One region of the Amycolatopsis heterodermiae genome, then DNA from elsewhere that is predicted to be linked to it. Evidence: riboswitches for the same ligand, from Rfam matches in the RefSeq annotation. Region 1 holds a riboswitch; each other region holds the start of a gene.

Region 1 (2,193 bases):
CCCTTGTCCACCTTGGTGAGCTGCGAACCGGAGGCGATCGGCACGACGATCTGCGGCGGGATCCGCCAGCCGAGCTGCTCGGCGACCTCGAAGGCGAGCGTCTTCGAACCCTCGGAGTAGTACGGGCGGACGTTGACGTTCACGAAGGCCCAGCTCGGGTGCTCGCCGGCCAGCTGGGTGGCGAGGCGGTTGACGTCGTCGTAGTTGCCGTCGACGGCGATGAGGTCGCCGTCGTAGACCGCGGTGGTGAGGATCTTGGCGCGCTCGAGGGTCTTCGGGATCAGCACGACCGACTTCCAGCCCGCGCGGGCCGCGGCGGCGGCGACGGCGTTGGCCAGGTTGCCGGTCGAGGGACAGGCGAGCACCTCGAAGCCGAACTCGCGGGCCGCGGCCAGCGCGACGGCGACGACGCGGTCCTTGAACGAGTGCGTCGGGTTGCCGGTGTCGTCCTTGACCCACACGCGCTTGAGGCCGAGCGCCTTGGCCAGGCGGTCGGCGCGGATCAGCCGGGTCGCGCCGGGCTCGGTGTTCGGGATCTCTTCGACGTTGGACGGAACCGGGAGGAGCTTCTTGTAGCGCCAGATGTTCTTGGGGCCGGCCTCGATGTCTTCGCGGCGGACGCGGCCGAAGTCGTAGGCGACCTCGAGCGGCGAGAAGTCTTCGGCGGAGACGAACTCGGGGGCGAGCGGCTGCCGGTGGCCCTCTTCCTTCGACACCAGTTCGACGGCCGGGCCGAGATCCGGGGTCTTGGTGGTGGAGGTCGTGCCGAGGGTTGCGGTCATCGCGAGGTTCCTTTCCTCATCTGCCCCGCCGAAGCGGGCCGGAATTGGCACCGTGGTCGTCAGCTACCCCGCGATCGCGGGATGACAGGCTGTACGCCGGTTGCCGGGGCTTCGTCGGGCCGTTCCCTCTGCCCCTCTGGATGAGCGGTATTCAGTTTTCGGCGCGCACCGGAACGAGCGCTGCCTCGAAGACACCGTACGACATGGCCCTCGGGCCGTGCCATGGTGGCCGCTCGACATCACCGGAGCGGGCGCACGATTGCGCAAGTGAGAGGATTCCGGGGTGACCGCGCAAGCCACCGCCCCGGCCCCGCTGCACCTGGTACTGGGTGAGGAAGAACTGCTGATCGAGCGGGCCGTCCGTGACACGCTCGCCGCCGCCCGCGCGGTGGACGCGACGGCCGAGCTGACGCGGGCGCGGGTGTCCGATCTCACAGCGCCTGAGCTGGCCGAACTGGTCAGCCCGTCGCTGTTCAGCGAGGGCCGGGTGATCGTCCTCGAGTCGGCGCAGGACATCTCGCAGGAGCTGTCCGACGCCGTGGCGTCGTACCTGAAGGACCCGGCGGACGGCGTCGTGCTCGTCGTCGTGCACACCGGCGGCGGGCGCAGCAAGGCGGGCAAGACGCTCCCGGCGGTGCTCAAGAAGGCCGGCGCCGAGGTGACCGAGTGCCCGAAGCTGACCAAGCCCGCCGAGCGGGAGCAGTTCGTCCGCCACGAGGTGCGCCGGGCGGGCGGCAAGATCGACCCGGCCGGGGTCGCCGCGCTCATCGACGCCGTGGGCTCCGACCTGCGGGAACTGTCTTCCGCGGCCACGCAGCTCGTAGCGGACGCGGGTGGCGTCGTGGACGCCGACGCCGTCCACCGCTACCACCGCGGCCGGGCCGACGTGACCGGGTTCGCGGTGGCCGAGAAGGCGGTGAGCGGTGACCGCTCGGCGGCGCTGGAGTCGCTGCGCTGGGCGATGCAGCTCGGCGTCCCGCACGTCCTGGTCGCCGACGCGCTGGCCGACGCGGTCCGCACGATCGCCCGCGTCTCCGGCGCGGGCCGCGGCAACCCGAACCAGCTGGCCGGGGAGCTGGGCATGCCGCCGTGGAAGGTCCGCAAGGCCCAGGGCCAGTCCCGCGGCTGGAACCAGGACGGCCTCGCCACGGCGATGCGGGTGGTCGCCCGGCTGAACGCCGAGGTCAAGGGCGTCGCGGCGGACCCGGGCTACGCGCTGGAGCGCGCGGTCCTGCAGGTGGCGGCGGCCAAGGGCGATCGCTGAACATGAAGAAAGCCCCGGCCGGAGCCGGGGCTTCTCCAGAAATCAGTCGGTCGGCTCAGAGCGAGTTGACGCGCTTCGCGATCGCCGACTTCTTGTTGGCGGCCTGGTTGGCGTGGATGACGCCCTTCGAGACGGCCTTGTCCAGCT
Region 2 (2,193 bases), on a different contig from region 1:
GGCGCGGGTCGTGGCCGTCGAGATCGATCCCAAGCTCGCCGAACGCCTGCCGAAGACCGTCGCCGAGCGCGGGCCGGACGCCGCGGGGCGGCTGGACGTCGTCGAGGCCGACGCCATGCGCGTCGCGAAGGACGACCTGCCCGCCGCGCCCACCTCGCTCGTGGCCAACCTGCCCTACAACGTCGCCGTGCCGGTCGTGCTGCACCTGCTCGCGGAGCTGCCGTCCCTCCGGTCAGGCCTCGTGATGGTCCAGACCGAGGTCGCCGACCGGATGGCCGCGGGCCCGGGCAGCCGGATCTACGGCGTCCCGAGCGTCAAGCTCGCCTGGTACGGCCCGGCACGCAAGGTCGCCGCCGTGCCACGCTCGGTGTTCTGGCCGGTGCCGAACGTCGATTCGGCGCTCGTCGCCTTCGAACGCGGTGACGTGCCGGCGTCCGAGGACCGGGATCGGCTGTTCGGCCTCGTGGACGCCGCGTTCTCACAACGCAGGAAGACCCTCCGCGCCGCGCTCGCCGGCTGGGCGGGGTCGGCCGAGCGGGCCGGCGAACTGCTGGTCGCCGCCGGTATCGACCCGAAGACCCGCGGTGAGCAGCTGGACGTGCACGCCTTCGCCCGTCTCGCCGCCGTTCGCTGACGCGTCTGCACTGGTCGCCGTCTCGGCGCGTGAAAATACGCCCTCGCGAGTGCTGATCCCGCGATTCGGACACCTCCACTCGTGTGATCTGGCCCAACGGGCTTGCGTTCGCTCCTCGGGATCGGTTTTACTCAATACGTCCATCCCGAGCGACTGAGAGACCTGGCTCGCCGAAGTCGCAGCAACCACCCTCCGCAGGGCAGGTGCTACCGCCAGGACCGATGGAGGCCGTCCCGATGAAGAGGGTTGCTCGCCCGCTGCTGCTGACCAAACGCCGCGTAGTCGACGAGGGTCGCCGCTCCGTGACCGCATGTCGACGCTCCAACTGAGCTTGATCGACCCGTCACACCTCTTCTTCATGCACCGTCCATAGAGGACGGAAACTCGCTTGCGGCCGGACGCGTACAGCAACGCGCCCCGTTTTCTGGAGCCTTCGTGATCACCGTCGAAAACCTGTCCAAGTCCTTTGCCCTCAACGGAAATCCGGTCGTCGCGCTGCGCGACGTGAGCGTCGACGTCCAGGCCGGCTCACTGTTCGGCGTGGTCGGCCCGGCCGGGTCCGGCAAGTCCGTCCTCGCCCGGTGCATCGCGCTCCAGGAGCGGCCGGACCGCGGTGTCGTCCGGCTCGACGGCCTCAACACCGGCACCCTCGACGGCCGCCGGCTCCGCGAGATCCGCCGCCAGCTCGGGGTCGTCGGAACCAAGCCCGAGCTGATCGCCGAGCGCACCATCGCCGGCAACATCGCCTCCCCGCTGGAGCAGCTCGGGGTCGACGGCCCGCAGCGCCGCAGCAAGGTCGGCTCGCTGCTCGACCTCGTCGGCCTGACCCCGCGCGCCGCGCAGCGTCCGGGCGAGCTGACCGCCGGGCAGCTCCGCCGCGTCGCCGTCGCGAAGGCGCTGGCCGCGGCCCCCGCGGTGCTGCTCGCCGACGACCCGACCGCCGGGATCGACCCGGAGGAGGCCGGCGCGGTGCTGACCGTCCTCGACCGGGCGCGCGCCGAGCTGGGCGTCACCATCGTGGTCACGACGCCGGACGCGAGTGTCGTCCGCCGCGTCTGCGACGACGTCGCGGTGCTCGAAGACGGCACCGTCGTCGAGCGCGGCACCGTCCTCGACCTGGTCTCGAACCCGACGAGCCGCACCGCGCAGGCGCTGCTGCCCGCCATCGAGACGACCCGCTCGCAGGCGTCGCGCTACGACCGCTCGGTCGACGTCGTGCTGGTCGGCTTCGCGTCGGTCGGCGCGCTGCTGCCCGAGGCCGCGGGCCGCTTCGACGTCGAGTTCGCCACCATCGGCGGCGGCCTGACCCGGATCGGCGACACCCCGGTGGGCCGGTTCCGCCTGGGCGTCCGCGGTGAGCGGGCCGACGCGGCGCTGGCGTGGGTCGCCGAGCGCGGCGGCCACGTGACGCACACCGCGCGCGGCCCCCAGGGCGTCGCCGCAGCCTGACCCCGATTGTCCGTGAAGGCCACGTTGAGGGACTCAGAGTCCCTCAACGTGGCCTTCACGGCTTTCAGCGGCTGCCGCGCGGGAGCAGGAGAAGCGCGGCGAGGGCGGCG
Region 3 (2,193 bases), on a different contig from region 1:
AGCCGGGTGAGCAGGGCCTGCTCGTGCGCTTCGACGGCGTCCCAGTTCCGGCTGAGGGTTTCGCACGCGACGCCGAGCGCGTACACGCCGACGGTGTTGGGGGAACCGGCTTCGTGACGCTCGGGGCCGGTGTTCCAGACGACGGCGTCCTCGGTGACGAGCTTGGTCGCGCCGCCGCCGGCGAGGTACGGCCGGGCGGCGCGCAGCCAGTCGGCGCGGCCGATCAGCGCGCCGGCGCCGAAGGGCGCGTACAGCTTGTGGCCGGACAGCGCGACGTAGTCGACGTCCAGCTCCTTGATCGAGACGCGGCGGTGCGGCGCGAGCTGCGCGGCGTCGAGGGCGATCCGGGCGCCGTGCTTCCGGGCCACCGCCGCGATTTCCGCCACCGGGAGCAGCTCGCCGGTCACGTTGGACGCGCCCGTGACGACGAACAGCCGGGGCCCCTGCGGGGATTCCGCGAGGGCTTCGTCCACAGCGGACACTGCGGCGAGCCGGGTGCGCGGGGTCGGGATCCGGCGGACGTTCGGGCCCCGCCACGGAAGCAGCGCGGCGTGGTGCTCGGTGTCGAACACGACCACCGAGGTGCGCGGCGGGAGGCTGCGGGCGAGCAGGTTGAAGGAATCGGTGGTGTTGCGGGTGAACACGACCGTGTCGGTCTTCCGCGCGCCGACGAACCGGCGCAGGGTGTCGCGGGTGCGCTCGTAGAGCTTGGTGGAGACCTGGGACGCGAAGCCCGCGCCGCGGTGGACGCTGGCGTACCAGGGCAGGAACTCGTCGACGGCCGAGCGCACGGCGTCGAGACACGGCGCGCTCGCGGCGTGGTCGAGGTTGGCGTAGCCGATGTCGCCGCCGGTGACGAGCGGGACCCGCAGCGAGGCACCCGCGACCGTCGGAACAGCCTGCGGCGCAAGGGTTTCGGGTGTGCTGGTGCGGTCGATGGCGAGAGTCATCGGTGCCTCCTCGGCGATCCGGGGGACCCCGGCGAGGGGCCCGCGCTTGCCGGTCGCACGGCGCGACCGACCCGGTCCTCACCCGGGGCACCCCACCGCGGAAGGAGGGTTGCCGGCCAGCAAGCCGGGGCTTGACGCTGGCACTCATGACCTGACACAGAAGGTAACCGAGAATCGGCGCGGCGGCCAGACCCCTCCTCACATTTTGAGACGCCGCCCACAAGTCCAGCAGGATCCGAGAAGGGTCAGAGCTTCGCGCGAAAGTGGCCCGGCAGCTGCGTCACCATGCGGTCGGCGAGGTGCGTCGCGGTGCCGGTGTACTGGTCCGCGCCCGCCGTGAAAAGCCAGCCGCCCAACGTCTTCCCGTCGATCGGCTCGCCGTGCGCCACCGCGACCGTCGTCGAAAGCTGGCTGTAGGCGAGGCCGCTCCAGTTCGCGGCGGGCTCGTCGGGCAGCGTCCAGAGCGTGAAGTGCACGTGGGCGCCGGTGCTGCTGCCGCCACACGGGAGGGCGTTGCCGGTCGACCCGAGCACGTCGCCGGCCTCGACCTGCTCACCGTCGGTGACCTTGATGCCCTCCATGTGGTAGTACCCGGTGCGCCAGCCGCCGGCGTGGTCGATGGCCACCCAGTCGCCGCCCGCGCAGTGCTGCAGGTGGACCGTCCCGGCCAGCGGCGCCCGCACGGTCTTGTCGGCCGGGCTGAGGTCGAGGGCGTTCTTCACGCCGGTACTGCCGTCGTCGGAGTGGATGCCGGCCGAGTACACCTGCTGCCCCGCCTTGAACGGCAGCGCCAGCACCGGGAACGGTCCCGCTTCGGCGGCCGCGTCCGGGACGGCGGCAAGCCCGAGCCCCAGGACCGCTGCCGCGACCAGGCCGGCTGCGCGCACGTGAAGTTTCCTCACCCTGCGTACTCCTTTGGCTTAATGCTCACCCATTCGAGCTAACAAATGGAGCGCAGAGTAAGCCAAAAGGAGGAACGCGGGGAAGATCTTGGTGCGGGTTGTTCACCCTCGCGGGAAAAGATCACCAGGTAGGCGGGAAGATCGGACAAGCACTGGACAACGGGTGGTCAGAGGCCCGACTCGCCGCGCCAGCGGGCCAGGCGTCCCGCGCGGTCCACCGCGCGCAGCCTGCGCTCCACGTCGTCGCGGACCGTGGCTGTCGTGACCACCAGGAGTTGGTCGTGCTCCTGCAGGCGGCTCGTCTTCTGCGGGGTGAAGCCCGCGCCCTCGCGGACGACCAG

The links. A riboswitch is a leader RNA that binds a small molecule or an ion and turns the genes downstream of it on or off. The one in region 1 is predicted to bind S-adenosylmethionine.
Region 2: another riboswitch for S-adenosylmethionine. It lies ahead of VA596_RS04025 (methionine ABC transporter ATP-binding protein); the one in region 1 lies ahead of thrC (threonine synthase).
Region 3: another riboswitch for S-adenosylmethionine. It lies ahead of VA596_RS29120 (aminotransferase class V-fold PLP-dependent enzyme); the one in region 1 lies ahead of thrC (threonine synthase).

The regions. Positions count from the first base shown of each region.
Region 1 covers NZ_JAYFSI010000016.1:127,009-129,201, reverse strand. Annotated here, with positions in the region: gene thrC (threonine synthase) at 1-782, opposite strand, end outside; SAM riboswitch class I at 796-929, opposite strand; gene holA (DNA polymerase III subunit delta) at 1,066-2,046, shown strand; gene rpsT (30S ribosomal protein S20) at 2,102-2,193, opposite strand, start outside.
Region 2 covers NZ_JAYFSI010000001.1:835,585-837,777, reverse strand. Annotated here, with positions in the region: gene rsmA (16S rRNA (adenine(1518)-N(6)/adenine(1519)-N(6))-dimethyltransferase RsmA) at 1-634, shown strand, start outside; SAM riboswitch class I at 772-862, shown strand; gene VA596_RS04025 (methionine ABC transporter ATP-binding protein) at 1,070-2,083, shown strand; gene VA596_RS04020 (DHA2 family efflux MFS transporter permease subunit) at 2,148-2,193, opposite strand, start outside.
Region 3 covers NZ_JAYFSI010000007.1:292,267-294,459, forward strand. Annotated here, with positions in the region: gene VA596_RS29120 (aminotransferase class V-fold PLP-dependent enzyme) at 1-950, opposite strand, end outside; SAM riboswitch class IV at 988-1,102, opposite strand; gene VA596_RS29125 (M23 family metallopeptidase) at 1,196-1,852, opposite strand; gene VA596_RS29130 (potassium/proton antiporter) at 2,020-2,193, opposite strand, start outside.